4 regions of the Echinicola rosea genome follow, and region 4 is predicted to be linked to each of the others. Evidence: riboswitches for the same ligand, from Rfam matches in the RefSeq annotation. Region 4 holds a riboswitch; each other region holds the start of a gene.
What was found. A riboswitch is a leader RNA that binds a small molecule or an ion and turns the genes downstream of it on or off. The one in region 4 is predicted to bind S-adenosylmethionine.
Positions count from the first base shown of each region.

Region 1: it holds a riboswitch for S-adenosylmethionine, as region 4 does, so the genes downstream of both, FDP09_RS15175 (homocysteine S-methyltransferase family protein) here and FDP09_RS11305 (hypothetical protein) in region 4, are expected to answer to the same signal.
Region 2: it holds a riboswitch for S-adenosylmethionine, as region 4 does, so the genes downstream of both, metX (homoserine O-acetyltransferase MetX) here and FDP09_RS11305 (hypothetical protein) in region 4, are expected to answer to the same signal.
Region 3: it holds a riboswitch for S-adenosylmethionine, as region 4 does, so the genes downstream of both, FDP09_RS10360 (O-succinylhomoserine sulfhydrylase) here and FDP09_RS11305 (hypothetical protein) in region 4, are expected to answer to the same signal.

Region 1 is NZ_CP040106.1:3,825,267-3,833,274, reverse strand. Features, by position in the region: gene metH (methionine synthase) at 1-1,739, opposite strand, end outside; gene FDP09_RS15175 (homocysteine S-methyltransferase family protein) at 1,745-2,788, opposite strand; SAM riboswitch class I at 2,852-2,953, opposite strand; gene FDP09_RS15170 (hypothetical protein) at 2,968-3,207, shown strand; gene FDP09_RS15165 (hypothetical protein) at 3,184-4,494, opposite strand; gene FDP09_RS15160 (YbjQ family protein) at 4,830-5,150, shown strand; gene FDP09_RS15155 ((2Fe-2S) ferredoxin domain-containing protein) at 5,217-5,471, opposite strand; gene FDP09_RS15150 (DUF819 family protein) at 5,478-6,731, opposite strand; gene FDP09_RS15145 (NUDIX hydrolase) at 6,877-7,506, opposite strand.
Region 2 is NZ_CP040106.1:4,491,300-4,499,307, forward strand. Features, by position in the region: gene FDP09_RS17590 (BlaI/MecI/CopY family transcriptional regulator) at 1-175, shown strand, start outside; gene FDP09_RS17595 (M56 family metallopeptidase) at 181-2,649, shown strand; gene FDP09_RS17600 (30S ribosomal protein THX) at 2,758-2,874, shown strand; gene FDP09_RS17605 (hypothetical protein) at 3,088-4,113, shown strand; SAM riboswitch class I at 4,442-4,551, shown strand; gene metX (homoserine O-acetyltransferase MetX) at 4,776-5,831, shown strand; gene FDP09_RS17615 (homoserine dehydrogenase) at 5,824-7,050, shown strand; gene FDP09_RS17620 (VOC family protein) at 7,125-7,514, shown strand.
Region 3 is NZ_CP040106.1:2,567,997-2,576,004, reverse strand. Features, by position in the region: gene FDP09_RS10375 (DUF5995 family protein) at 532-1,314, shown strand; gene FDP09_RS10370 (DUF4407 domain-containing protein) at 1,316-2,488, opposite strand; gene FDP09_RS10365 (GDSL-type esterase/lipase family protein) at 2,880-3,554, shown strand; SAM riboswitch class I at 3,636-3,744, shown strand; gene FDP09_RS10360 (O-succinylhomoserine sulfhydrylase) at 3,883-5,058, shown strand; gene FDP09_RS10355 (serpin family protein) at 5,571-6,821, shown strand; gene FDP09_RS10350 (beta-N-acetylhexosaminidase) at 6,885-8,008, opposite strand, start outside.
Region 4 is NZ_CP040106.1:2,808,342-2,816,349, reverse strand. Features, by position in the region: gene FDP09_RS11315 (efflux RND transporter permease subunit) at 1-839, shown strand, start outside; gene FDP09_RS11310 (efflux transporter outer membrane subunit) at 842-2,302, shown strand; gene FDP09_RS11305 (hypothetical protein) at 2,632-3,123, opposite strand; SAM riboswitch class I at 3,246-3,358, opposite strand; gene FDP09_RS11300 (arginase) at 4,222-5,172, shown strand; gene argS (arginine--tRNA ligase) at 5,240-7,030, shown strand; gene FDP09_RS11290 (glutathione peroxidase) at 7,033-7,629, shown strand; gene FDP09_RS11285 (1,4-dihydroxy-2-naphthoate polyprenyltransferase) at 7,810-8,008, shown strand, end outside.

The DNA.
Region 1 (8,008 bases), 1.0 Mb from region 4:
TCTTCATAAGTGGCCAATTTTTTGGCCTCTTGCTTGGCTTGGTGACTTTCCCTAAGCTCTGCATAGGTAGCCTTTATCTTTTGGTGATAGGCTTCCTTGGTCTCTTCACTGATCGCTTCCCCTGCCACTGGAACAGACTTGGATGCATCCAATACGTGAACCACCGTGCCACTATAAACAGGGTCAATTTTTACAGCAGTGTGAATCCTACTCGTAGTGGCACCACCGATCAGCAAAGGCAGCTTCAATCCCTGTCTTTCCAGCTCGGATGCCACATTCACCATCTCATCCAATGACGGCGTTATAAGCCCACTCAGACCGATAATATCCACATCATTCTTAATGGCTTCATCGATGATCGTCTGTGCATCTACCATGACCCCTAGATCGATGATCTGGTAGCTGTTACACGCCAAGACCACTCCTACGATATTCTTGCCAATGTCATGGACATCACCTTTTACAGTAGCCAGCAGGACTTTTTTGATCGAACTCTTCTCCTCGTTGAAATCGGCATCACCGGCCTTGGGCATAAAGGGCTCCAGATAGGCCACTGCCTTTTTCATCACCCGAGCAGATTTCACCACTTGTGGCAAAAACATCTTACCTGATCCAAAAAGGTCACCCACGACGTTCATCCCGTCCATAAGAGGGCCTTCGATAACTTTTAGCGGACTCCTTAGGTTTTGGCGGGCTTCTTCAGCATCACTTTCGATATGATCTATAATTCCTTTTACAAGGGAATGCTCAATTCTCTTTTCAACAGGCTCAGCACGCCAAGCTTCGCTGGCCACTTCTTTTTTTCCACTGGATTTTACCGTTTCAGCAAAGTCCAAAAGACGCTCTGTAGCATCATCTCTTCTGTCCCAAAGCACATCTTCCACATGCTCCAATAGGTCTTTCGGAATATCATCATAAACTTCCAGCATGGCGGGGTTGACAATTCCCATGTCCATTCCATGCTGGATAGCATGGTACAAAAACGCCGCATGCATGGCTTCACGGACCGGGTTGTTTCCCCTGAAAGAGAAACTCACATTGCTGACACCGCCACTTACCTTGGCACCTGGCAGATTTTCTTTTATCCATTTTGTGGCCTTGAAAAAGTCGATTGCATTGCTTCGGTGCTCTTCCATTCCGGTGGCCACGGGAAAAATATTAGGATCAAAAATGATGTCCTGGCAATTAAATTTTACGACATCCACCAATATATCATAGCTACGCTTGCAGATATCTATACGACGCTGGTAAGTGTCTGCCTGGCCATCTTCATCAAAGGCCATGACCACCACAGCGGCACCAAACTTCTTGATGGTTTTGGCTTGATGGATAAATTCCTCTTCGCCGTTTTTCAAGCTGATGGAGTTGACAATGCCTTTGCCCTGGATACATTTTAGGCCAGCCAAAATAATGTTCCATTTCGAGCTGTCCACCACAATGGGGATCCTGCTGATCTCAGGTTCTGAAGCGATTAAGTTAAGGTACTTCACCATGGCTGCTTCACCATCCAGCATTCCTTCGTCCATACAGACGTCGAGGACCTGTGCCCCACCCCTTACTTGGTCAAGGGCTACCTCCAAGGCCTCATCAAATTGTCCATTGAGGATCAAACGGGCGAATTTCTTTGATCCGGTAACATTGGTTCGCTCACCTATATTGACAAAATTCAATTCAGGTGTAAACACCAATGGCTCCAACCCTGATAATTTGAGCTGGCTATTTCTAATATTCTTATCCATTCCCACTATTCTTCTTCTAATATAAACGCTAGTTTCCTGGGTTTGTACTTTTTACTTACTTCCGATATCACACGGATGTGTTCTGGGGTAGTGCCACAACAGCCCCCCAAGATATTGATCAATCCATCCTTGAGAAACTCTTCTACTTGTTCGGCCATTTCCGTAGCGGTTTGGTCATATTGACCAAACTCATTGGGAAGTCCGGCATTGGGATAGGCACTAACATAAAACGGTGCTTTTTCAGCCAATACTTTTAAATATGGCCTTAGTTCCTTTGCCCCCAAAGCACAATTCAGCCCAATACTCATCAAAGGTACATGCGAAACCGAAATCAAAAAAGCTTCGGTCGTCTGTCCACTCAATGTCCTCCCGGAAGCATCCGTGATAGTTCCGGAAATCATAACAGGGATCCCTCCTTCTTCTGGCAAAAGCGGCATATCCTTTTCCTCAAAGACCTCTTGGATGGCAAATAATGCTGCTTTTGCATTTAATGTATCAAATATGGTTTCCACCAAAATGATATCGACACCACCATCCAAAAGCCCCCTCACCTGCTCTGCATATGCTTCCGCGAGTTGATCAAAATTAATGGCTCTGTAGCCGGGATCATTGACATCTGGGGAGATAGAGGCTGTCCTATTGGTAGGCCCCACTGCCCCAGCCACAAAACGAGGCTGATCTGGTGTCTTCTGACTATAGACCAAGGCTGCTTCCTTGGCAATTTTTGCCGATTCTACATTGAGTTCATATGCCAAATGCGAAAGGTCATAATCTTCTTGAGCAATAGAGGTACTGCTGAATGTATTGGTCTCGATGATGTCAGCACCGGCTTCCAGGTACGTATCGTGAATATCCCGGATAATCTTGGGCCTGCTCAATGACAATAAATCATTATTGCCTTTAAGTGCTTTGGGGTGACCGGCCAGAGCAGGCGTCCTGAAATCATCCTCCTCCAAGGTGTACCGCTGGATCATAGTGCCCATGGCACCGTCCAAAATAAGGATTCTCTTTTCAACTTGCTGAAGTAATATGTCGGTTCGTGTATTCATGCGCTCATTAATAGTAAGAAAAGCTGTACCGAGCAAAGAACCGATAGAAAAACAATAATCTACCGCTCATCTTTTCCTGACAAGCTCAGGATGGGAGTTAGCACCTTGTCTGATCAGGTTGCTAAGACGTCATAGGGCCCTTCCCTCGGTCTTTCTCGATAAGCAATTCCAAAGTTAACATGAATTGGTGGAAAAAAATTGCAAACCCACAATTTTATTTAGGAAAACATGTACTCCCACAAGAATTCGAGAAATCCGTGGGAAACTTTTTAACAGTTAAGAAAGTGGATAATCCTTTAGGAAAAGATACAAGGGCGGGAGATTTTCAATCTAGTTACTTTTTGGGACAATTGGAGGATGAACTTGCCACCCTTTCTGGATTATGCTCAAGGCTGTTAAGGCCGGATTCCTATGCCTAATTGCAAATAGGGATTTGACATAAACTGGGACATGCTTACAGTACCGAGTTTATAGCTCCCAAGAGGAATTTCCATCCCTCCAAATACCGACCCCACCAGGGCCAGTTTGTTTTTTTTCGAAAGTGGAAATACACGGCTTAAGTAGATTTCTGGCTTGGCCATTAATCCGCCATTGCGCAACTCCCCGTCATAATCAGGCAGGTCAATCAAGTCAGGAAAAGCTAATTTTCGCTGATGTAACAAACTATATCGAACGTTTCCATATCCCAGGCCTCCCACGGCCCCCACTTCCCAGTTATAAATATCAATAAGTTTAGCACCAAAATTCCCATAAATCCGTAAGCTGCTCAGGCTTTGGTCGTAATCCTGATCAGCAGTTCCTTCCATGTTCAGGTTATACAAATCAATACCGTAAAGAAATCCTCTGTTTTCGCCCAAAATCTTAAGCCCAAGGTTCTTCGGAATCCCTTCAAAAGGCTCAAATCCATTTTCCTTCAAATGACTGTTTAGCTTGTTGGGTCTGGTGAAGTGCGCCCCATACAGCAAGTGTAGCCCGAGCGAAGCATCCCTGTAAAAATAGTTTTTTTCGGGAAGGCTTATCCCTGCTCCCAATCGCACAAAAGCGCCGCTTTGCAGGTTGTCAAAGTTTATCCCGTTAATCTTCCAGGATTCCTCAAATGGGTTAAAGGAATAACCAACTTTTGCGATCATGGTGACCACTTCTTCACTTGGCAGGAGGTTAAGGTCATAGCCCACTTCAAAGCCAATTTCTGTCAAAAACCCTCCCATAAACTGGCTTCCCTTATTAATGTCATTTTTCCTTAGGATAAAACCATGTGCCGGATTGGCCAAAAACTGGTCCAAGGTCTCCCCTTCCCTTTCTTGGAGCATTTCCACATTTAGATAGCCCATACCAATGGACATATAGTGGATCAGGTGAAACTTCCCTTCCTCAGTAAAGCTGTAGCCAAAGTTAATAAATGCCCGGGTCGTGCGGTAATCCAATTCATAATCATTAAATGGTGTTGCTACACCATTGTTTTGATACAACTCAGCCCCTACGATAAAATCATTAAACCTAGTTTGGTAACTCAGGCCATAGGACCTGTAATTATTGGGCATAGGTGCCTGTCCATGGCTCTCAAGGAGCTCATTCAATCCTTGAAGATTTGCTCCCGAGGTACCATAGTAAACGTTAAAGGAGGTTCGCTGATAGCCCCTGGCAACTTGGGCCAAGGCCCCTTCAGCAAAGCTTAGCAGGATAAAAATTAAAACAATAGTCCTCATCAGGTGAATTTTCAGCTCAAAAATATCATTTTAATATTAAAAGACGATAACTTTTCATCATGTTTATAGGTCACCTGTCACTGGTAAACCTTTAGTGTCAATATGTGATTTTTACAATTTAACTGGTATTTTATTAATTAAACCACCCCTGCTTAATTCCTTGTTAGGTGTACTCGGCACCAATACTTCTTTAAACATACCTTTATTCCGTTCTTTTTTAAGCCACTTACCTACCACAGATATTGCGCCAAAATGAATACATTATATTTGATTTTGTAGTATATTGACTTTCCTGTTTAAGTTTTTAACTCTTTAATAATTAAAAAACCTATAGTATGATTACAACAACTACTCCTTCAGTGGAAGGATATGATATCAAAAAATATTGTGGAATTGTCACAGGAGAAACGATTATCGGAGCAAATGTTTTCAGGGATTTTTTTGCCAGTATTACCGATATTGTGGGTGGCCGATCCGGCACATATGAGAAAGTACTGAAAGAAGCAAAATCTACTTCCTTGATGGAAATGGAAATGCAGGCCAAAGCGATGGGAGGAAATGCCGTGGTAGGTGTAGATTTGGATTATGAAACGATCCGGGATGGCATGCTCATGGTGACCGCCAGCGGCACAGCAGTCTTTGTCGAACCCAAATAATTTCCATTGGGTTTTCCACATCGACTGTCATCCGTGTCCTGAGCAGTAGTGAAGGATACGGATGATTTAATCCAGGGTATTTTTTCCTTCCAAGATTTGATGAATCTTTTCCCTGGTTCCCTTTTTGATCACTTCATTGTTGATTACGACCATGGGACCAGTTTTGCAAAAATCCATGCATTTGGTCTTGACAATTTTATATTTTCCTTTATGAGTATCCAGTTTGGTCAGCTCATGGATATCCTTTAATAGTCCCTTACAGCCATTTTTTTTACAATCAGATCCAGCACAAACGAATATAAATTTCCTGAACTTTCCCATGTTTTATTAAAGGTTAGACACCATTTGTAACAACAGTCCGCACAAATAAGCTCCATAAGTACCCGCAGCGTACCCAAAAACGGCCAACAGAACCCCAACAGGAGCCAATGATGGGTGAAATGCAGAGGCTACGATCGGTGCAGAAGCAGCCCCCCCAACGTTAGCTTGTGACCCAACAGCAACATAAAAAAACGGTGCCTTGATCAGATAGGCCACTACCAGCATGATCGTGATATGAAAAATCATCCACAGCCCTCCTACTACAAATAGCGTAGGATTGTCCAGTATCGCAAACAAATCCATCTGCATCCCAACGGTAGTGATAAGCACATAAAGCAGCACACTTCCCAATCTACTCGCCCCGACTCCTTCCAGGTTTCTGGCTTTTGTAAAAGACAAGATCAGACCACCGGTCGTAGCGATAATCACAATCCAAAAGAAAGGCGAATCCAAAGAATATTTTTCCAGCTGAGGGTAATTAGTTCCTATCCAAGGTGCGATAAAATCAGCCAGCCAATGCGCCAATCCAGTAATACCAAACCCAACGCCCAGCACCATTAAAGTATCCGCCATACTTGGAATTTTCATAATGCTTCCCCGATAAGCTTCCACTTTTTTCTGAAGGGCATCAATGGCCGAACTATCTGCTTTGAACAACTTGTCGATGCGTCCGGGGTTGGCAGCCCAATATAGCAGAAATGCCAGCCACAGGTTTGCCATTACCACATCTACAGCAATGACCTGGCTAAACAGCTCACCGCTAGGCTCAAAAGTCCTGTACATTGCTGTTTGGTTGGCACCACCGCCAATCCAGCTACCGGCGATGGTCGATAGTCCTCTCCATACTTCATCAGGCCCTACACCGCCGACCACGCTTGGGTCAAACAGCGAAACCAGCAACAAAGCCAAGGGGCCACCCAGGATGATGCCCACAGTTCCGGCCAAGAACATGGTAAGTGCCTTGGGCCCCAGTTTTAGTATTGACTTAAAATCAATGCTTAACGTAAGCAAAACTAATGAGGCGGGCAATAGATAGCGGGAAGCAATTCTGTACAATTGAGAGCTTTCCCCTGAAATAACCCCCAGTGTATTCAAAATAGAAGGCAAAAAATAGCATAATAGGACAGTAGGAACCACCCTATAAAACTTTTGCCAAAGGGCATTTTTACTGGCTGCAGTACCAAATACAATGGCCAGAATGCCGACAAGGATGCCTAATACTACAGCATCATTGGTGATCAAAGGAGTGCTTTCCTGCATGGAGTATCAAATTCAATAGAACATTAAGTAGTACAAAAGAAACAAAACCTACCTTAAAAAAAAATCATCTGACACATATCGAAGCTCCTACCCCCTGAAGTATAGGCATTGATAATTGACCGAAAAGTGATAACAAACCGGCTTTTCACTTTTCCCAAATCACCATCAGCTCACTTAGGATCATGGCCGTGGCACCCCAGACCACTTCCGCATCAATATCAAAATAAGGCGCATGGATTTTTGTATTGTTTCTTGCCTGGATGGTGGTTTCTTTGCGGGCGTTATGATCCAGCAACGTTTTGAAATCACACTGGATCACCCTGGACACTTCACGCGGATCAGGAATAAACGTAGGCATCTGCTCCACAAAACCAATATAAGGCGTGACCAAGAAATTACTTGGCGGAATGTACAATTGGGACAGTTTTCCTATTACCTGCACATCTTGCGCCGGCACCCCTATTTCTTCTTCTGTTTCCCTAAGAGCTGTTTCTTGGAGATTGGTATCGGCTTCTTCTTTCTTCCCTCCAGGAAGAGAGATTTGACCTCCGTGAGCACCATCATACTCTGGTCTTTTGATGAAAGGAATCCAGCAGTCATTTCCATTTGGATATAGTAGGATCAAAACCGCCCCTTCCCGAGCGTACGTTAGGTCATGCTGGGCAAATCGCGCATTGTCCAGTGGCTGGGGTGCCATCTTTACCTGGCCTTCCTTCCCGGGCAGTGGACGCTTGACCTTCTCTTCTAACTTATGAATTACCTCTTCCAATTTCATAACCTTAAAACTATTCAAGTTTTTTATTTAGAACAAGTGCCAAATTCCGGATCAAGCCATATTCTGGGGGCTACACTGCAATGAGGCACAAATGCCTTTCTCAGCAGTTCGTGCTTCAAATGCAGAACTAGAAAAGCAATAAAGATGAACAAAGATTGACAATTGCACAGTGTTTCCGACAGTTGGGCTGCAGAACCATGCAAATTTGAATGGTTAACCCAACACCATGTCAAAGATGGAATGATTGAGGAAAAAGTAAAATGATTACGCTTAATATCATCAGAAACAAACTGCTCACCAAGACCTTTGTTAAACAAATTGGCTTTTCCTGTTTAAAAAAAATCAGCCCATTACATTTCCGCTTGATCGCCAATTACTCCTCTAATCAGCTTGCCAAATGGGCAAAAAAAAAGGTCTGCACAGTGTACCGACCTTTTTTTACTATCAAACCTATTAAACCTATTGTTGAATTATTCAAAAAGATTGAATAATGTTATGGAAA
Region 2 (8,008 bases), 1.7 Mb from region 4:
ATATTACCCCATCGTCACAAAAGACCAATACAGAAGCTTTTCAATCAAAAACCTGTTGACCGGATATTTTGGTGGTTCATTTTCCAAACTGGCTTCCTTCTTTGCCAAAGACGAAAACCTGGACATTAAAGAATTAGAAAAATTGATGAATGAGGTTAAAGACGATGTAAAATAAACTAGATGGCACATCTGATCGACTATATCTGGCAGAGTTCCTTCTGCCTCTTATTTTTTTTCGGGATATATTGGTGTTTCCTGAGAAGGGAAAAAGTTTTTGGCTTTACGCGGGTGTTTCTACTGGTCACACCCGTACTGGCCTTGTTATTCCCCTTGATAGAAATACCGGTGGAATTTTCCAAGCCCACCATATCCCTGGAAAACACGGACTTTTTACAATACTTGACAGCGCAGGAGGCCAAAGAAGGCATTGCAGCAAGTTATGGACTTCCTGAAGTAACCGTAGAAAGCACCAAGCTCCCCATTCTCTTGGAGTGGAAAGACTATTTGTTTTTAGGGTATTTGACGATAGCAATATTACTTATTTTCAGGCTGTTGTGGCAGTTCCTGCAATTAAGGCTGCTGACCGAAAAGGGTTGGTACCAAACGGTATTCAATTTGAAAAACAGCTATTTTTTGATACCTACATTCGGTCTGGCACCGGTATTTTCATTTTTCAACAGACTCTTTTGGGACGATAGCCAGCAACTAAAACCTGAAGAAAAGGCACATATCATCAAGCATGAAATAGAGCATATTCGCCAGGGGCATTCATGGGATATGATGTATTACCAGATATTGAGTATTTTATTTTGGTTTAACCCCGGTATCCATTTAATGCGAAGTGCATTAATTGACACCCACGAATATTCGGCAGACGCCAATGTCGTGAAGCAAACCGCAAACAAAGACACCTATACGAATCTTATTGTCAAAATAGCATTTAAAGGACTGGATCTTCCTGTTGGCAACTATTTCATTAGATCGACAACCTTAAAACGCATTATGATGATGAAGAACAACAAAAAAACCAATTGGTTTAAGTTGGTGATGGTGGTACCCCTGACAGCCATGTTACTGGCTCTGGTCTCCATGAAGACCATTTCTACCTCCAGCTTTTTTGAGACAGGATCCAGCTTGAGCTTGGCCAACATGAAAGAACTGATCAAACAAGCGCAGGATACGATAAATGTGAGTACTAAGGTGATGCATATTCCAAACCCTGAGCACTACGAATATGTATCAGCCCTAAAGGATGGCAAAGTCATTGCCCAACTGGGAAACCTACAATATGAAATCGGGAACATTTCCGATGATGAGGAATATGCTGACGTGATGGGAATGATAAACATCTTCAAACACCACAGCAGCTTTGTTAAAAGATACGACACCCCGGAACTGCATACCACAGCAGATAAAATGCCCGTGGCAAAAGGCGGCATAGAGGAATGGAATAAGTTTCTATCCAAAAATCTCAAGTACCCCACCGAGGCAAGAAGGCTGGGAATGACCGGTAATATTTACATCGAGTTTGTGGTGAGCAAAGAAGGCAAAGTCCTACAACCCACTCTTAAACGATCTTTGGGCATGGGCTTGGATGATGAGATTTTGAGAATTTTCTCTTTGGAAAGTATGCCTGAATGGAATCCAGGCATCATCGATGGAAACGCCGTCAATACGCTCATGGTCCTTCCTATCAGGTTTAAACTTAAGGGAGAAGTGGCCAAGTCCTCATCGTTTTTTGACACTCCTTCTTACACCCCCAAAAAGGAGGTTTTTGATGTGGTCGAAAAAATGCCTGTTCCTAAAGGAGGTATGGATGGCTGGAAAGAATATGTTTCTAACAATTTAACTTACCCGCAAGCCGCTCAGGAAAAAGGTGTAGAAGGGACAGTCTATGTCAGCTTTATCGTAGATGAAGACGGCACACCTCAAAATCCTAAAATCCTTAGGGGTATCGGCAGCGGAGCGGATGAAGAAGCCATGAGGCTAGTGGCAAACGCCCCCAAATGGACTCCAGGTCAGCAACAAGGCAAAACCGTTCCTGTAGAGATGAAAGTACCCATTAAGTTTCAACTGGATATTCAGGCTATTGGTGCTCCCAAACCAAACCAACTCGATGACATAGTGGTCGTTGGCTACAGTGCTGTGAGCATAGAGAAAGACAGAAAAAGCCGTCCATCAAAACCTTCCATAAATTCTTCAGATAAGACCGAAGACAACGGAGAAGACCCGCTTTATATAATTAACGGTGAAGAATATCAAAAGGCAGATATCAGTAAAGTTTCCCCTGAGGACATTAAATCCATCAATGTCCTGAAAGGAGAATCAGCCATTGAAAAATATGAAAAGAAAGGTGAAAATGGTGCTATTGAAATCACTTTAAAGGAGGGTGTCCAACCTCCAAAAAAATCCGATAAATCCAACAACAACCTTCTGCAAGCCCCCAATAAAGATCTCCCAACCTTTGCCAAAGGCGAAGAACCGATCTATCAAGTGGATGGTGTTGTTTACAAAGCTTCCAAGGTTAAGCTTGAGCTGTCCCCAAAAGACATCAAATCCATTGAAGTGATCAAAAGTGAAGAAGCCGGTATTTATGGCTCAGCTGCTAAAAATGATATTGTTGTCATTACCACAAAAAACAAACCTTAAGCGGACTTCTTTTACATCTACCCTTAGAGCATTTGTTGTTCTCTTTTATGGCCATTACCTTCGCATGTATAGATGAAATAAATTCTTAACCGTAAAATCATAAAAACTATGGGCAAAGGAGATATGAAATCCAAAAGAGGTAAAATCCACCAAGGGACGTTTGGTAAAAGCAGACCGCGCAAAAACCAAAATATAGCGACCAAAAAAGAGCAATCACAAGCCTAAAGGATCGGTATAAGACACAAGCACTTCAAAACCAAGGCTCGAGAAATACTCGGGCCTTTTCTCTTTTTTGGGCTTTCTCTTTATTTTTCGTTTATATATTTCCCCGTATTATACACATATTACACTATTTAATATACCATTCGTAATATTCAAACGATCCAATCCATCCAGAAGCATCGTAGATAGTTTGTATAAATCACAACTCACTATCTTATGAAAACAATAGCAAAAACAATTTTAAGAACAACACTCATCGCCCTACCTACATTAGGCTTCTATTCCTGTGACAACGATGAGGAAATGGACATGCCGGAAAATGAAGTGGCATCCCTATTCGTATCCAGCAATACCAGTGGAATGATCACCATTTTAGATTTCGCCTCAATGGATGGCATAGGCAGCAGCACTGTCGCTTCTGCCGGTGCAGATGCCGATGGGATTTATTATGATGAGGAAGAAGATCAAATCATCCAATTGGTGCGTAGCGACAATTCGCTAAACGTCTATTCTGATATCATGGCCGCTAAGATGGACGATGGACTGTCCGCCTCACTGGAACTAAGCGGGACAGGCGGCTTTGTGAGTGGGCGTGAAATTGCTGTCATGAATGATATGGTCATCGTGGCGGAATCACCTGTAGAGGCCAACGGCAATCAGAGCAGCCTTTATGTTTACCAAAAAAATGCCAATGGATTTTCTCTTCAAAACACCTACCAGGTAGATTTTGCCTTGTGGGGTATCCACATAGAAGGCAATACCCTCTATGCTATCGTGGACAAAACGGCTGACCTCGCCGTCTTCAACAACTTCATGGCCAATACTGACGGCATGATCACGCCGGATAAACGTGTCACCATCGAAGGGCTCGGGAGGACCCATGGACTGACCTATTCGATGGAAGATGACCTGATGGTCCTTACTGACATAGGTGAAGCATCTTCAGACAGTGATGGCGGTTTGGTCATCATCACAGATTTTACCAGCACACTTAGCAGCACCTCTGACGGTGGCACCATTTCTATGAATGACCAAGCCAGGATCGAAGGCAGCAACACCATGCTGGGCAATCCCGTGGATGTCGCCTACAGTGAAGATAGTAAAATGATTTTCGTGGCTGAAAGGGCCAATGGAGGCGGAAAAGTACTGGTTTACGACTACTTCTCCTCAAATGGCAATCCTTCTCCGGCTTATAACTGGGACGTTGCAGGTGCTTCTGCCGTCTATTACTATGAGGACTAGGCAAGCATTGATCTCGGTTTAGTCAAACCTACTCCATCCATGATTATAAAGGGAGCTACACACTCTTCTACTCCCAAAGGTGCGCTGATTTATTCAGGCACCTTTTCCCTTTTATCCCTTCTGCTTTCGATACCTTTCGAACAGTAAACCAATTCCATAACGCTTTTGAGGACGTCGCTTCACTCAAACGCATCAAAACCCTAATTCTCTATCGATTTTATAGGGTTTTTAAAAGGGAATTATTTTTAAAAAACTCTTTTTCGAATACTTGCAAGTTTAAAAATTGGATTGTTACTTTGTGCTATCCTTTACTTTTTAAAAGTACAAGGATTTATACAGAAGAGGTAAGAGACAGGCTCGCAGACCCTCTGGCAACCTGGAAAATCCAAGGTGCCAATTCCTGCCGAATGTGAATATCCGCATTTGGAAATATAAATTCTTAAACAATGAATTTTATAAAAAGGATACACACAGCAATACAACTTCACACACAAATCATCATAGCATTTCTTTTTACCGAAAGGGACAGTTTCATGCATCGTCGAATGTGCATGTGCAACTAAGCCCCCTACTTTGGTCCATACCGGACAACCCGATTCTTTTATATCCATTATTTGATGATCCCAGTTGACTGAAGTCAACGCTAAATTAAGAGTAAGAAAATGAATCTAACATCACCGTATCTGATTACCGATATGACACAGGAAACATTCCACTGTGAAGAGGAATTAAATCTCGAATCAGGTGAATCACTACCAGGATTTGAGATCAGCTATACTACTCAAGGGCATTTGACACCAAAAAAAGACAATGTCATCTGGGTATTGCATGCACTGACCGGGGATGCCAATGTCCACGAATGGTGGAGTGGTCTGGTGGGTGAAGACAAGTTTTTTGATCCTACCAAGTACTTCATCGTCTGTGCCAACCTGCTTGGATCATGTTATGGATCCACACAGCCCCTTAGCGAAAACCCCAAAACAGGAAAACCATACTATTATGACTTCCCAAACCTGTCCACACGCGACATGGCCAAGGCTTTTGACCGTCTTCGTCAGCATTTGGGAATTCAGCAGATCGACACCATCATCGGTGGATCACTCGGAGGCCAGGTAGCGTTGGAATGGTCATACAACTTGCAAGAACAGGTAAAGAAGACCGTAATAGTAGCCTCCAACTCAAAGACCTCCCCTTGGACGATCGGCTTCAATGAAGCCCAAAGGATGGCCATCGAATCCGACAGCACTTGGGGACAAAACTCTCCAGATGCAGGCAAAAAAGGCCTCGAAGCAGCCCGTGCCATAGGCATGCTCAGCTACCGGCACCAAGATATTTTCCATGCCAGCCAAGCCGAAACGGAAGAAAAAACGGACCATTTCCGCGTAAGCTCCTACCTGCGCTACCAAGGCCAAAAACTCTCCAACCGCTTTAATGCCCTCTCCTACTGGGTGCTTACCAAAGCCATGGATAGCCATGACCTGGGCAGAGGCAGAGGAGGTACCGCAAAGGCCCTGTCACAGATCAAGGCAAAAGTCCTCTCCATCGGGATCAACACAGACTTGCTCTTCACCAAAGAAGAGTCGCAGTTTATCAGCAAAAATGTCCCCAATGGCACGTATCGTGAGATTTCTTCCATCTATGGACATGATGCGTTTTTGGTAGAAAACGAACAATTAAATTATATTCTAACTTCTTTTTACTTGGAAAACAATGACTAACCACATTGGTTTGTTTGGCTTTGGAGTGGTCGGCCAAGGATATTATGAAATCGCTAAAAACGACCGCCTCGCGCTTTTACCTAAAACAATTGTCGTACAAAATAAAAATAAAGAACGAGATCATTCACTGCAGTTTTCTTTTGACCCAAAAGACATTTTGGATGCCCCTTGTGACATTGGAATAGAGCTGATCTCAGATCCTGTGCAGGCCTATGATTATGTCAGCAGCCTTTTAAAATCAGGAAAAAAAATCATTTCCGCAAACAAAAAAATGCTTTCAGCCCACTTGCCTGAGCTACTGGAACTGGAAAAAATTTATGGTGGAAGCCTACTTTATGAAGCCTCCGCTGCAGCAGGTATCCCGATCATTACCTGCTTGGACTGTCATTTTAGGGGCGATCACATCAGCCAGCTTCAAGGCATCCTCAATGGTTCTTCCAATTACATTCTTTCCCGTTTATTTCAAGATGACCTTAGCTTACAGGAAGCCGTAAAACTGGCCCAAGAAAATGGATTTGCGGAAGCGGATCCCACTTTGGACATCAATGGCAGCGATGTCAGCAGTAAACTTACCATTCTTAGCCTTCATGCCTTTGGAAAGTACATCCCCGAGGGAGAAATCCTGACCCTTGGCGTGCAACATGTCCATGCAGCAGATGTGGCACTGGCCAAATCCCTAGGGTTAAAGATCAAGCTGATCGCCACCGCAAAACAAACCCCGCAAGGCCTAAACATGTATATTCTCCCCGCTTTGGTAGGCGAAAGTGATCCGCTTTTCCTGGTAGAAAACGAATACAATGCGGCAAAAATAACTTCCCAAAACCTAGGTGAACAATTCTTCCAAGGAAAAGGTGCTGGGAGCTTACCGACTGGTGCTTCCGTTTATGCGGATTTGACCAAGGTGGAAAAGGGCTATGCCTACAGCTATGATAAGCTTAATGGCCAGAAAATCAATCCCCAAAGTCCACACCCCACCTCCTTGGACGCAATGATCAGTGCAGACAGCCTAGAAGCCCTGAAACCGCTTGTCGCCAGCGCCCCAATCCATCAAGCCAACGGTAAATATTGGGCCGTCAGTGCTATTTCTACGGCTGAGCTGATCAATCAGATCCCGGCCATAGAAGCCAATAAGGTCTCCGTCATAGCACTCAACAATGTCCTCAGCAAAGAAGATGCACTTGCCCAGATCCAAAGACAGGAAACCGTAAGCCTAAAGTAGTCCCAACATAAATTCCGGATCGCTTAATAGATCGCGATACGTGTATTTTTAATTGTTTTCACTAACTTGAAGACATGGATTATACGCAGATCAAAGAAACTTGTCTCTATATCCCTGACTTGGATCAGGCGCAGGAATTCTATCATGACAAACTCGGTATGCCGGTAATTTCCAAGGAGGAAGGCCGGCATATTTTTTTTAGGTGTGGCACTTCCGTACTGCTTTGCTTTATTCCAACGGCCACCAAAAACGAGAAGGTACTTCCTCCCCATTTTGCCAGTGGCAAACAGCACATTGCCTTTGAGGTAGCAGCCAGTGCCTACCCGAAGCATAAAGCTGAACTGATCAAAAAGGGCATTGTCATCACACACGAGCAAGAATGGAAAGAGGGCCTTGAGAGCGCTTACTTCGAAGACCCCTTTGGCCATGTGCTGGAAATCGTGCCAAAGGGAATTTGGGAGTAGCTGGTTTTTTAATGTCCAAGTGGGAATAGTTTCCTTAAGGCCATAAGTACTTAGAAAATTGAGGACCAAGCGGAAAAGTTGGTGGCTGCCAGTTTTCTTAATGGCAAAACCACCGTTAAAAAATGCCACAAAGGTCCCAAAAGCACCAAGTGCATATTGGGCCAGCATTGAAAGATGGCACTCGAAAGCTAGCCCCAGAGGATCGACACGTTCATAGCCATTGGTGAAGCCCGTGGTAAATTGCCCATCCAACGTTTTCGGTTTTAACTGCATTTCCCTCCCTATTCCCCATGAATTCCCGCTAAAACCCAATCAAGCGGATGGAGGAGGCTAGGGAAATCGCTTTTAAACTATTAATCTCAGTTCGATTATAAAATCGTCACTGCGAGGCTTAGAGGGAGATTTGAGGGGTGGAAGCCGTGGCAGCTCGCCGCGGCGAGTTGCCACACCCTTTTCCGACCCACATCCTCCTTAAAAGGGTTCGCTATGACGCT
Region 3 (8,008 bases), 240 kb from region 4:
GAAAATTGATTTTGTTAAAAATCAAAAAACAGGTTTAAAAACAACACGAAAATCAAATTATTTATGCAAAACAAACGAAAACTGGTTTAAAAAAAGACAAAAAAAAGAGGAATCCTTGCAGAGATTCCTCGAATGGGTTTATTTTAACTGACTAACAGCCGTATATATTTTGGAAAAAAGGAAGTTAATCCTCGTTTTTAGAACCAAAACTTCTTTAAACTTAATAAAAATATTTTTGATTACAATAAAACACCAAAAATAATTTCTCCGATCAATCGTTCAGTTCCTTAATCAACACTTAATCCCACTCCATCCGAAATACAACTACACCTCTACAATCCATACTAAAACGATTAATTCTCCACTTTCCTAAGAAAGCCATAGTATCTCGATAATTTCCCAACTTTCCCAAAACAATCACAAACTACCCATCACATTCGAAAAACGCTCCATACAGGTCGAATTAAACCAAAAACATCAATAATTTTATTATCTTAAAAAAAACATACCAATTGCACGGACTTTTCGACTATGCTTTCAATAGAAGAGGTAATCACCAGAATGGATCAAATAGTAGCCGACTGCAGAACACAAAAAAGCAGAATTGGCTACTTTGCCATTTTGTATCGGCAAGTCACCAAGAGGATAAAAGAAGGAATAGACCTTGGAGAGTTTGAAGACAACGCACGCATGGAGCGACTTGACATCATCTTTGCCAAGCGATTTTTCGACGCGTACGAGAACTACCTTTCTGGGGTCCCCACCAGTCAAAGCTGGCTTTGTGCCTTTGACACCACCAAAAAAACCGGAAAGGTTATTCTCCAGCATTTACTCTTGGGCATAAACGCCCACATCAACCTGGACTTAGGCATTGCGACCGTCCAAACCATGCAGGGAAACGGCCTGGAGACCATAAAAGATGACTTTGATAAGATCAACATTATCTTGGCAAGCATGGTGGACGGTGTAAAAACCAACCTTTCCATCATTTCTCCACTATTTGGTTTTCTGATCCAGCTGGCCGATGGGAAAGATGAACTCCTGCTCAATTTCAGCATCCAAATCGCTAGGGACGGGGCATGGAAGTTTGCCCAAGAATACAGCACCACCCAGGATATTGATCGATGCTTCATGATCCGCGACCAAGCCATTCACCGAATCGGGAACAAAATAGCCAATCCGGGAAAATTCTTTGGGTGGATCGTATTTGTCATCAACCTTACCGAGTGGAAATCCATCCCTCAAGTAATGGACAGACTGGAAGGAATTGCGCAAACCGCAACCCCTAACAACCTACGAACCGCTTCACTATAGACTAATCTTTAATGGCCTCCTCCTGATGCTCAGTTTTGTCCTGTCCTTTAAGCTCATTGGCATCTTTTATCCGCTTTTCGAGAAGGTTCATTTCTGCTTCGGTCAAGACCTCATTGCGATGGAGTTTTTTCTTAATGAGCGATAAGGTCTCTGCGGCGATCACCTCATCGAATACCCGGATCCGGCTGGTGCTTTCAGCCTGGTTTTTATAGTTGTACTCATCGGCATACACCTTTACAGCACGCTCTGACTTGTCCAGCATTTGGTCGTAAGGCCCTCTTCCTGCCATCAACTTGACCAGCACAGGAGCAGTTTCCATCGCCACAAAAAGCAACATAATGAAAAAATTGGCCAGATAGACCGCTTGACTCTCCCCTGTCAGCTCCGACAGGGCATGCATCCTAGCTGCCAACCCGTCAAGCTGATCGATTGAAATTTGCTGCTTCTCAAACACTTGTTGCTTTCTGGCCAATACTGCTGCGATCTCCCTCTCATTCTCATCGATCTTCGCCCAATTCCTTTCCTGCATTCGCTCCAAATCCTGTTGGGCTGCATCCAGCTGCTCTTCTTTCTTTTTTGCATTGCTCCCCAAGCCTACTACGCCCGTGGTGCCTGGGGTCTTTATCCCAAAACGCTCCTCATCATACTCCTTTTGTACCTGATCCCTGAAGGTGGCCTTTGCCGCAATTTCATCGCGCAGCTGTTGATTCTCCCGTTCCAGACGGACTATCTCGGGAAAAGCAGCTCCCAAATTCTCTTTGGCCTCTTGCATCTCCACCACCTTTTGCTCCCCCACTTTTTGATTGATTTCCTTCTCAAAGATCTTCAATTCCAGCGGCTTGGAGATCACCATCGCCAAAAACACGGCGAGCAATAGCCGGGGAAAGGCCAGCTTCCACTCAGCCCAAGACCTTTCTTTCTTCCTCATGCTTGATACAATAAAACGGTCTAAATTGAAAATCATCACGCCCCAGACCAACCCAAAAGTCACCGCAAAATACCAACTTTCAAATACCGTGTACAGGGCATATCCAGCCGACAATCCCGCCAATACGCCTGTAAAGAATACCGTACCTCCGATTCCTACATATTTGTTCGTTTCGGTAGGACATTTTTTAAGAATGGCCATATTGGCGCCACTGCAAAACCAAAAGAATGCTTTCACTTTTTCCATTGACAATCTATTTCATTGGGATACTCCACTTCTTCCACTCAAAAAGCGAGCAACAATCCTCTGAAATTACGCACCGGAAAACACATCCAATAACCAATGTGATGAAAACACCCTATAATGCCACCAATCAGCACTTTCAAGGTGTAAAAACTCCTGCCCAGTCCGTCAAAGCCTTTTAAATCTCATTGACCAAAATCGCACAGGTACCGCCTATGTACGACAATATGTTCGGAAATGAAAAAATAAGCTAGACCCAGTTTGGGCATTCGGGATCCGGGTTTAAACACTCCGTTCCCTTTTCAGATGTATTAACATTTCTCCTTTTCCAATATTTTTAGTTATTTACATAACAGAATAACTGATAAAACCTTAACACTAACCACTAGCACAAATGTCCCTCTCAGCTTCATTTCACCGTATCACAGGCATACTACTTGTACTTCTCCAAGCATGCATTATCCATGCACTATCAGCACAGGACAAACCGGAAAAATTCCAAAAAGAAGTAGATCAAATTGTCTCCAACACCCCTGTACCATCAGGAGATATTTATCTTTTTACAGGAAGCTCCAGTGTGAGAATGTGGAAGGACATCAACCGCTTTTTCCCTGACGTGACGGTAGTCAATACCGGGTTTGGGGGTTCGCAGACGTTTGAATTGCTACATTATGCTGATGACCTGATCATTCGCTACGCTCCACACAAGGTTTTTATCTACGAAGGTGACAATGACCTGGCGAGCGGTAAAACTCCCGTCACCATCCTGAACACCATGCAAAAACTGGTCGGCAAACTCCAGGCAGCACTTCCAGAAACTGAAATAGTCCTCATAAGCCCCAAACCCAGTCCATCTCGTTGGCAGCTCAGAGAAGAATATGAATCACTAAACCGGCTATTGAAAGTATATGCCGAAAAGACCAGCGGGGTTGCATTTGTTAATGTTTGGGACATTGCCCTTAATGAAGAAGGACGACCCAAGCCGGAAATCTTCCTCTCCGACAGCCTCCACATGACCAAACTGGGCTATGAGGGATGGGCAGAAATGCTTGAACCACACATTCCATAGGCCATCCTCCTGTACACTCAAAAGCCAAATTGTTTGGAAAATCAACCGGGCTGATGTTACTTTGCATGACTTCAGGAGACTGATTTATACAGAAGAGGCGAGAGACCAGGCTCTTTGACCCTCTGGCAACCATTCGCTGCTGCGAAAAGGTGCCAAAACCTGCCCAAAACGAATTAGGGACCTATAAATTAGACATTATGACCAATCTGCCTTTTCACCGCTTTTTTCTTATCCATTATCGGATTTCGTGGGTCTATGCCATGTTCGACTAATATTGACTTTTCTTGATTAATGACCGATTCTATAAAACTGAAAGATATTAAATACCATGTCAAATAAGCATTTTGAAACAGAAGCCATCAGGATCGCTTCATCCAAATCCAACCAACGGGAGCATTCTGCCCCCATTTACATGACCTCCAGCTTCACCTTTGACAGTGCCGAAGAGGCACGTCAGATGTTTGCAGAGGAAATCCCGGGCAATATCTACTCCAGGTATGCAAACCCCAACAGCTCGGACTTGATCGAAAAGGTTTGTGCCCTGGAAGGCACCGAAGACGGCATCGCCACTGCCTCTGGAATGGCCGCAATGTTTGGAAGCATCGCTTCTCTCCTACAACAAGGAGACCATATCCTTGCTTCCAGATCATTGTTTGGATCTACCCACCAGCTGCTCACAAGGGTCTTTCCCAAATGGGGCATCACTTCTACCTACGGGGACATTTCGGATATCGAAAACTGGGAAAAGCTGGTCAAGCCCAATACAAAAATGCTCTTCATAGAGACTCCTTCCAATCCTGGTCTAGAGGTAATCGACCTGGAATGGATCGGCAAGTTTGCCAAAGCACACAACTTGATCCTAGTGGTCGATAATTGCTTCGCCACTCCCTACCTCCAGCAGCCTGCCAAATGGGGAGCGGACATCGTCGCCCACAGCGCCACCAAATACATCGATGGACAAGGACGGGTACTGGGCGGATTAATCCTTGGAAAGCAAGAACTTATCAAAGATGTACAGTTCTTTACACGCCACACGGGGCCATCTATTTCTCCCTTCAATGCTTGGATTCTCTCCAGAAGCATGGAAACACTTTCGGTCAGAATGGAAAGACACTGCGCCAATGCATTGGCAGTAGCGTCTTATTTCGAGGACAACAAAGAGCTAGAATTTGTAAAATACCCTTTCCTAAAATCCCATCCGCAGCATGACCTTGCCAAGAAGCAAATGAAACATGGCGGCGGCATAGTCACACTCACGCTGAAAGGAGGAATTGAAAGGGCTCAGCGATTCATTGACGAGCTGCAGATGATCACCGTCACCGCCAATCTAGGGGACACCAGAAGCATCATTACCCATCCTGCTTCCACGACACACAGCAAGCTCACTGAAGATGAACGCCAGCGCGTAGGCATTCTCCCTGGGCTGATCAGGCTCTCTGCGGGACTGGAGCACCATGATGACATCATCGCCGATATTGAGCGGGCACTGGAAAAATCCAAATAGCCTACCCTAAAAAATAGATACTGAAAAGATGGCGACTATTCATCACCGTCACAGCCGACCTGGCTTTTATCACAGACAGGTCCGCTATGACGGTGTTTTTGTTTATGACAGTACTTTTGAACCCGCATTATGCACTAGCCTATCTATTTCGACCTGAAACCACTTAAAAATCAGTTGCTTCTCTTCCCGATTGACCGGGACTGATTTTCTTGTAGTTTCAGCTCTCATAACGATTCCTAATGCATAAAGCGGGCAGGCAAGAAGGCAGGCTTGTTTGACGAAATAATAGCCAAAAAGAATGTTGGCAGCTAGAAAAGGTTTATCTGGCTTTAGATAGGCCTTCTTGGCTTTAGACAGGAGGAGTTTGCCTGCATGAGGGGTAGGCTTTAATTTTAGACCAATAGCTGCACACCTGTGCGCCGTGGCGTAGCGGCGGTTTTTTTTGGTTACTTTTTTGGTGTAGCACTTACTTGATTTTGACCGTATTGGTAATAAAACCAAATGACCGTGCCATGAAAAAGTTCAATTATTTTCTTCTTTTATCAATGGTTGTTTCCACAGTTGGATGCATGGATGGGGATCCCCAAGACCGCGATATCCAGCCCAACCTACGAACACTGACTGCGGAGGAACAGTCTCTAGCCACCTACAGCGGAGATTTTGCCATCGACCTCTACCTGAAGCTTAAGAACCATGACGACACCAACCTCTTTTTCAGTCCTTTCAGTATTCAGCAGGCACTATCCATGACCATGAACGGCAATAAAGGAACAGTCATTGAAGAGTACATTCAAACCCTCAGGTACGATAACCTCACCGCTGACCAAGCCAATATAGCCAACGAAGGGCTCACGCAATTCCTCCAGGAAGTAGATCCAAAGGTGACATTTAAGATTGCCAACGGCATCTGGTACAAAGAAAGCCTCACCGTAAAGGAAGCCTTTCAACAAATTGTCCAGCAACACTATTTTGCTGCGCTGAGTGGCCTAAACATGGCAAACCCTAATTCCGTGGACATCATCAATAGTTGGATAGAAGCCCACACCAATAACCTCATTCAAAATATGCTGGACTACATCCATAAGGATGCTGTCATGTATTTGGTGAATGCCATATACTTCAAGGGAGATTGGAAATACCAGTTTAAAAAAGGCGCTACAGTAAAGGCCCCGTTCCATGTCGATGAACACACCATTGTCAATGTGGACATGATGAACACCCAAGAACCTGCTAATTTAAACTACCATAAACCCGAGCACCTGACCTATTTGGAAATCCCCTATAGCACGGGACAATATTCCATGGGGGTACTACTACCAGACGAACCGAACTTAGATCAGGTAGAAGAACTGCTCAATTCAGAAAATCTCCTGCAATGGCGAAACGCAGCAAGGGAAAGGACCATCATCCTCCATATGCCCAAGTTCAACATGCACAAAAAAATTGGTAACCTTAAAGAAGATCTAAAAGCACTAGGATTGGTTACCCCATTTGAATTTGACGAGCAAAACTTCACCGAACTGTTTGACACCCCAACGGATGATTTAAAAATCAGCCGAGTCATTCACGATGCAATGATCGAAGTGGATGAAAAAGGCACCGAAGCTGCAGCGGCTACAATTGTAGAAGCAATCGCCACTTCTGCCGCCCCAGTTGGCCCCCCTATCATCAAGCTAGACAAGCCATTTTTGTTCTTTATCCAAGAAAAACACAGCGGGGCCATTTTGTTTATAGGAAAGCTCAGCGATCCGTCATTGCTCTAACCCTAAAAAAGCCACCACAAAAAAGCACGTAGGCCGATTTGGGAAAATCGGCCTACGTGCTTTTTATTTTTCTTCTTCCTTATCTTTCAACAGCGGTGATCTGTAATAATCCACATTCAGCGCCTCCAGCCTGGCGGTATGCTTGCGCAATCGTGCCTTATAACTCTCCCAATCCCGATTATCGGGTGAGGTCCAAGCCACCTCAGCAATTCCGACCAATCGGGGGAATACCATATACTCAATATCATCCATCGTCTCAATCGTCTCAGTCCACAGCGGTGCTTCCACTCCCAAAATATCATCCTTGCCAATCCCCTCTACCAACTCGGTAGGCTCCCATATATAAGCACTGTCCAATTCAATATACGCTGCCCAATGCAATCCCAACTTGGAAGTAGAATCATACTGCATGTCCAAATAGGCCTTGCTCGCTGGAGAAATCAGCACTTTGGATCCCTGCTCCACGGCCATTTTTGCATTATCTGCTTTTGCCCAGTATTGGGCTGTCGTACTTGGCCGCAACGCCGCATGGGCGATTTCATCCCAGCCGATGGCCTGTTTGTCATATGAATTGACTATATCTTGTACCTGTTCTATAAATGGTATGTAATCCTCCAAAGCGGTCACGTGTGACTCATCGCCACCAATATGAATGTAGGGACCAGGCGTCATTTCCACCAATTCGCGTACCACATCATCGATAAATTGATAGGTCACTTCCTTGTCCGTACAGAGCGTACTAAACCCTACTTCGATACCTGTATATAACTCTGGAGCCTCATCATTACAATTGAGTTCTGGATAAGAAGCCAAGGCCGCATTAGTATGTCCCGGCATATCGATTTCCGGCACGATCGTAATAAACCGCTCCCTTGCATACTGCACGATTTCCTTGTATTCATCCTGGGTATAGAAACCACCTGCACCACCGCCTACTTCCGTACTACCACCAATTTCGGTCAGTTTTGGCCATGATTTGATCTCTATCCGCCAACCTTGATCATCCGCCAAGTGCAGGTGCAAATGATTAAACTTGTACATTGACATCAAATCAATATAACGCTTCACATCATTGACATCAAAGAAATGCCTGGCTACATCGAGCATACTTCCACGATACGCGTATTCTGGATCATCTTCTATCTTTCCCGCCGGCACCTTCCATGACACCCCTTCATAAGTCCCTT
Region 4 (8,008 bases):
CCCGCCAGTACATGGTCTATATGCAATCCGACACCCAGTATAGGGAAACACCGGATGCGATCAATTCGATCATGGTCAAAAACGACCAAGGAGAAATGGTGCCGATCAATACTTTCGTAAAACTGGAAGAAACCTATGGTCCCGAGACAGTTTTCCGGTACAATCTATACAGTGCTGCCAGAATCAATATTACGCCTGCAAAGGGCTACAGTACTGGGGATGTGATGGCAGTCATTGAAGAATTAAGTGAGAGTAAACTTCCCGCCAACCTGGGATTTGAATGGACAGGGATGAGCTTGGAAGAGAAAAAGTCAGGCTCTAATACCACCATCATTTTCGTAATCAGTATCATCTTGATCTATTTCATCCTGGCTGCACAGTACGAAAGTTTCTGGCTGCCCATGGCCGTGATACTCTCCCTTCCGGCGGGTATCCTTGGGGTATTTGTCTTTATCAATCTTGCCGGCATCGAAAACAACATTTATGTGCAAGTAGGACTGGTGATGTTGGTAGGATTACTGGCCAAAAACGCCATCCTGATCGTAGAGTTTGTGTCCCAAAAGAGAAAAGAAGGGCTGAACGTGGCAGATGCCGTCATAGAGGCCTGTGCACTTCGGATCAGGCCAATTTTAATGACTTCTTTTGCCTTCACGGCAGGCTTGGTGCCGTTGATGTTTTCGGTAGGATCTTCTGCTCAAGGTACAAAATCAGTAAGTATCGGTACAGCTGGTGGAATGATTTTCGGCATTTCATTAGGGGTGATCTTTATCCCTGTATTGGCCTATATTTTCCAGCAAATCCAAGACAGGTACTTTATAGAAACGATAGAAAAAGACTAGCTATGAATTCTCTAAAAAACATATTGCCTTTTGCACTGGCCGTAATGGCGCTGGCCAGTTGTAAGGTAGGGCAAAATTATAAAAGACCGGAAATGGATTTCCCGGATCAATATTACGGAGCGGACAGCCTTAGGGATAGCCTGATGACAGGCAAAAAAAACATGGCATCCGTTAACTGGAAGGCTTATTTCAAGGATTCCACTTTGGTCAGTCTGATCGATTCAGCATTGGACAATAATTTCGACATGCAGAAAATGACTAAGGAAATAGACATTGGGTATCAAAACCTACAGCAGTCAAAAGCCAATTTCTTGCCTTCCCTAGGGGCTTCTCCTTTTAAATATAACCGGGAATATTATTCGGAATACTATAACAACTATGGCTCCAATAGGGCCAGAAGAAACCATGGAGATGACATTCCCACCACCCTATACACCGAGCGTTTGGAGTATGTCTCCTCCTTGCAGGCCAGCTGGGAAATAGACATATGGGGAAAACTCCGGTGGCAAAAAGAAGCCGCAAGGGCTTCCTTTATGAAAACCCAGGAATTCAAAAAAGCCTTGCAGACCGCATTGGTTTCTGAAGTCGCCACCACCTACCTGAACATGCTCATGCTCAAATCCCAACTGACCGTCTCCAAACGGAATTATGAATTGAGCAAAAATACGCTACGAATCGTAAAGCTCCAGTATGACGCTGGAGAAGCCACCTCCCTTGCGGTGCAACAAACCGAATCGCAAATGCTACGGGCAAAGGCATTGATCCCAGATTTAGAGCGGGATTATGCCATCCAGGAAACGCGCCTCAATGAGCTGTTGGGACGATCACCTCAAGAGTTGGAGCTTGTCCATCACTTGGAGGACATTACCTTTGACAGTACTTACCAAACGGGTGTCCCACTGGAACTCATCCAAAACAGACCGGATATCGCGGCGTCCGAGTACAACTTGATTATCAGCAATGCCAATGTAGGGGTGACACAGGCCATGAAATATCCATCCCTGACCATTAGTGGCGGGGTTGGACTAAACTCCTTCCAGATCGAGCATTTTCTTGATCCTTTGGGAGCCGGCTTTGCCATGTTAAACGGTGCCATTTTCCAGCCAATTTTCCAAAACCGTAAGTTGAAAACCAATCACCTCATTGCGATCAACGAGAGGGAAATCGCCCAGCTGGACTTTAAGGAAACCATCATCGGTGCAGTCGGGGAAGTATCCAATGCACTGGTGACCATCGAAAAGCTACAGGAGGCTCACGACATTGTAGAGGAAAGACTTCAAGTTACCAATAAGGGGGTAAATGATGCCTTTCTCCTCTTTCAAAGTGGATTTGCCAGCTACCTGGAAATCATCAATGCTCAGGAAGACGCTCTGGAAAATCAAATGGAGCTGGTAAGGCTAAAAACCCAATTGGCCATCGCCAATATCGAGCTGTACCGCAGCCTCGGAGGCGGATGGAAATAACTCCGAAGCAGCCAAAACCTTCTTGATCTGGAACCAAACGTAAAAGTTTGGGGGGCTGGGAGTTTTCTTAATGGTAAAACCTCAGATAAGAAAAAATGCCACAAATTCACAAAGGCACCAAGTGCATGTCGTAACCTGTACCGAATGTAAGTTACATATTGCATTGTAGGACCTTGGTGGCGTATCATTGTTTCGATACATAAAGAATTTAGCTCCCCAAAAAAATGGCTTTATTCTAAATTGATGCATAAACCCTAAAAAAAGGAACCCTTGTCGATTTGGCAAGGGTTCTTTTGTATGGTTATTAGTGATGGCTTATTATTATATCATTAATTGCTCAGCTCATTAAAGAGCAACTTTTCTTCTAAGCGATGTTTCTCTTGATTGACAAGCACTTTTCTAAGTACTTGCTTAAACCTGATTTCTTCATTTACAATTCTGAAAACTTTCTCCAGGTACTGCTTGGCCACTTCTTCATTTTTTTTGTAAAATTTCAATGTAAAACTCCTGTTTTCATGAATATTCTCCAAGTAAATCTCCTTCGGCTGTCCTGCCAATACGATTCCTCTGAAGAACGCATAATGTGCCGCCAAATCTCCTTTAAGGGTAAAATAGATTGCTTGAAATTGTTTGTTGGCATCTGCATAATTCTGAAAACCAAAAGATCCTTGGCCTTCCAACTGGACAAATTCATTTTGTGCTAGCCATTCATAGGCACTCAACGACCGCAGGTCCGTCACCTTATTTCGACTTACCGATCGGAAACTAAAGATATTGTTGTGTTGAGTGGAGATGTTATAATTTGAAGCTATTGCTGTCATGGTTTCTTGATTTGGTATGGTTACTAGTTAATTTTTTCCGCGGATGTGCTGCAATCAGCAACAACACCTCTTTGGCTCTTTTAGCAGGTTCCGCATTCGCATTGTTTGTCTCATGGCTTTTACATTTATAGGTCCTCAAATGATTTCGGCAGGATTTAGCACCTTTATCTCTGTTGAGAGGGATAGGTTGCTATAGGTTCGCTGAGCCTGTTCTCTCCCCTATTCTTTATAAATCAGCTACTGAGCATACTCCGCTTTTCGCTAATAACTGCTTCAAAGGTACAACAATTTTCAACAAAAACTAATTTCCCTATAGAATTTGTAGGGAATTATTTTCCCACTCTTATTTTCACTTCGCCATTCCATCCCACATGCCATTGCAAACGTCCTCGACACTGCCATTTATGATTGTAATTTATAATATTATTTCACTGAAAACCAGCACTTAAAACTATCTTATCATTACAATATACACCTCCATTTTAACATTCAGGTATTCTTGAAAACCAAATGCACGAATGAGAAAACCAACACAACCTCCTAAACGATAAACGTAACACCCAGCTACCAGTTCATGCACAACTACTAATAAATTTTGTGGAGTTCAGCTATCATCCGTGCCGCTGGCACTTTCTCCAAGTTTGTACATTAGGATAGCAGCAGCCTGTCACGGCAAATGCTGAAAGCAAAGACACCAGTTGGTTTAGAGGATGAATAAAACATAAACAGTAGCGAATTTGATTATATGTAATGTAGTGGGTATATATGATGAATTTATGGGTGTTGTAGTCAGCAACTGAGCATCTGTCAAATCAATCTTTAGCGGAGGATCATATTAAAACCGTATGAGGTCACCGGACCCTAATTTTTAGCACATATCAAGCTATTCCTTTGGGCCGGCAGATGTATTTAAACTGTGATACTTTCTTAAATATGTTCGCCCTGATCTATCCAACTACCCATTCCCCTATAACCTGCCAACCTTTAGAACCTCCCCCTCCCATAAATGCACAATTTTGACTACTTTTGTGGCAATAAATCCATGAAAACGGATTTGCCCAATATAACAAACTAGAGATTACTAGAGATTTACCCATTATGAGAAACATTAAGCTTGTAGAAGTACGATCAGAACTCGCCGCAGGCACTAGGGGTGCCAGCTTGGGAATAGATGCGCTAAAAGTGGCCAGCTTGGGGAAAAAGTCGGATTTCTTTACCCGATTTGACCCAATCAATGTGCCGGACGCAAATAATTACCTTTGGAAAAACAACCCCTACCCTCACGCAAAATACATCGATGGCGTGCATGAAGTGCTGGGAAATGTCCATGACACGATAAAGACACTTCGGCTGGAAAAAAAATTCCCTATTGTCCTGGCCGGGGATCATTCGACAGCTGCCGGAACCATTATGGGAATCAAGGCTGCCAATCCCGAAAAGCGACTTGGCGTGATTTGGATAGACGCCCATGCAGATATCCACAGTCCATATACCAGCCCATCGGGAAACATGCACGGCATGCCGCTGGGCATGTGCCTGCAGGAAGACAATTTGGAAAACAAGCAACATGATCCCTCTGCGGAGGAAATCGAGTACTGGGAAAAGATCAAGAAGATCGGAGGGGATTTTCCGAAGATCAAGGCGGAAGATATTGTGTACATTGCGGTCAGGGATACTGAAGAACCTGAAAATAAGCTCATCAGCAAGCATGGCATTCGAAATTTCACCACCAAAGAAGTGCGTGAAAAAGGTATCACGAAAATTTCGGAAGAGGCCTTATCCATTTTGGAAGATTGTGAACAGGTATATATATCCTTCGACGTGGACAGCATGGACAGCTCCATTTCTGCAGGCACAGGAACTCCCGTTCCGGATGGCCTTACCGTAGAGGAAGCTTTGAAATTGAATATGGAATTGATAAAAGACAAAAGAGTTTGCTGTTGGGAGATCGTAGAGGTAAATCCCACTTTGGATTCCGAGAACCTCATGGCACAAAATGCCTTTGAAGTATTGGAATCCACGACCAAATCCTTGGTCAGCAACTTTTAAGTCGCCGAAAACGATATGCAATTGGTCCGAAGAGGATCCGATGAAGTTATATAATATTATAAAAAGAATGACGATTCAAGAACAGATACTGGAAACCATCAGTAAAGCATTTGCACAAGCTTTTGACCATCAGGTAGCCCCTGACACCCTTGCCTTGCAGCCCACACGTAAGGAATTTGAAGGCAATTACACCTTTGTGCTCTTTCCATTCCTGAAGTTCACCAAAATGAAACCGGAAGATAGCGGCGAAAAAATCGGCCAGTATCTGGTCGAAAACTGTGATGCCGTAAGTGCTTACAACGTGGTAAAAGGCTTCTTGAATATTTCGGTCAACGAACAGTCCTGGATGGCTGTTTTCCAAGCACTCTACCAAAACGAACAACTTGGCCAGCTGCCACCCAAAAACCAAAAGGTCATGGTAGAGTTTAGCTCTCCCAATACCAACAAGCCCCTTCATTTGGGCCACCTAAGAAATAATTTCCTTGGATTCTCCGTTTCGGAAATCCTTGCAGCCAATGGATACGAAGTCATCAAAGCCAACCTGGTCAATGACCGTGGCATCCACATCTGTAAGTCCATGGTGGCCTATCTCCATTTTGGCAATGGCGAAACGCCTGAATCTGGCGGACTGAAGGGGGACCACCTGGCCGGAAAATATTACGTACTCTTTGACAAGGCCTACAAAAAGGAAATCCAAGAACTTATCGCAAAAGGGCTAACCGAGGACGATGCCAAAAAACAAGCTCCCCTCATGCTGGAAGCCCAGGAAATGCTTCGCAAATGGGAAGCAGGTGATGAAGAAACGGTCTCCCTGTGGCAAACGATGAACAGCTGGGTGTATGAAGGATTTGATGCCACTTACAAGAAAATGGGAGTGAGCTTTGATAAATTTTACTATGAATCGGACACCTACCTTCTTGGAAAGAATATCGTAGAGGAAGGCCTCGAAAAAGGAGTGTTTTTCAAAAAAGACAACCAATCCGTCTGGGCAGACCTTACTGAGGAAGGGCTGGACGAGAAGCTGGTGTTGCGAGGGGATGGCACTTCTGTTTACATCACCCAGGACATGGGCACAGCTGACCTGAAATACGAAGATTTCAAGATCAATAAATCGGTTTATGTCGTAGGCAATGAGCAGGATTATCACTTTGATGTCCTTTTCAAGATCATGAGAAAACTGGGCAGGCCATACGGTGAAGGACTATTTCACCTTTCCTATGGCATGGTGGACTTGCCTACCGGCAAAATGAAATCCCGCGAGGGAACTGTCGTGGATGCCGATGACCTGATCCAGGAGATGGTGAATACTGCGGAAAGCCATACCAAAGAACTCGGAAAAATCGAAGGATTCTCCGAAGAGCAGGCAAAGGAACTATATGAAATGCTAGGGCTGGGGGCACTTAAATACTTCCTTTTAAAAGTCGATCCTAAAAAGCGAATGCTCTTTAATCCGCAGGAGTCTATCGAATTCCAAGGAAATACAGGACCATTCATACAGTATTCCCATGCCCGAATCGCCAGCATCCTTCGCAAAGCCAAACAAATTGGTTTAGATTATTCTGCGACAGGTTTTGAAGGGTTACAGCAGGTCGAAAATGCAGAAAAAGAACTGATCATACTGCTGAATGATTATGAGAAAAAAATTGCTCAAGCTGGAGAAGAGCTATCTCCGTCTGTGATCGCTCAATATATGTTTGATTTGGCGAAAGAATATAACCGCTTTTATGCAGAACTTCCTATCTTTAGTGAAGCGGATGAGAAAGTTCGTAGTTTCCGTGTAGCACTCAGCGCACATGTAGCCAAAACTTTACAGTCCGGAATGAAGTTATTAGGAGTAAAAGTACCTGAAAAAATGTAATTATGAAAAAACTGATATTCATCCTTTCGATAGCAGCTTTAGTATCTTGCAATTCTGGTTCCAACACTGGAACCAACAATTCTGTAGAAGCCCAAACCCTTGACCAAGAAGATATGCAGACAAAAAAATCATTCTATGATTTTACCGTAAAGGACATCGATGGAAAAGAAGTTGACCTGAGCCAATATAAAGGGCAAAAGGTACTAGTAGTAAATGTAGCCTCCAAATGCGGCTATACACCGCAGTACGAAGACCTCCAAAAACTGAATGAGGAATATGGTGACAAGATCGCCATCCTTGGTTTTCCAGCAAACAATTTTGGCGGACAGGAACCAGGCAGTAATGAAGAAATCAAGAAATTCTGTACTGGGAATTACGGCGTCACCTTCCCGATGTTTGAAAAAGTATCTGTAAAAGGTGTGGACAAGCACCCGCTTTATAGATGGCTCTCTGACAAATCCCAAAACGGATGGAATGATCAAGAACCCACCTGGAATTTCTGTAAATATTACATTGATGAAAATGGTGAGCTCAAGCACTTTTTCCAATCTGCCGTCAATCCAATGGACGAAGAAATCATCAAATTGATCGAGTCTTAATAATTCAATATCATTATAGTTCGAAAAAGACCAGCCGGTATTTCCTTGACATGAAAACGGCCAGTTTAAACCCATTTCATGCATTAGGAATCGTAATAGATAGGCTATTGCATAATGCGGGTTAAAGGAGCCTCACAGGTCTTAATTAGTATCAAACCTCCCCCACTTACGCATAAAACCGTGGACATTACGCTTACCAGTAAAAAACAAGCTTGGCTACATGCCATTCGTTTGAGAACCCTGCCATTGGCCCTGGCCAGCATCTTAATGGCCAGTTTTATCGCTTGGTTTCACGGAAACTTCCGCTGGGAAGTAACGGTTTTGGCAGCCCTGACTACCACCCTGTTACAAATCCTCTCCAATCTATCCAATGACTATG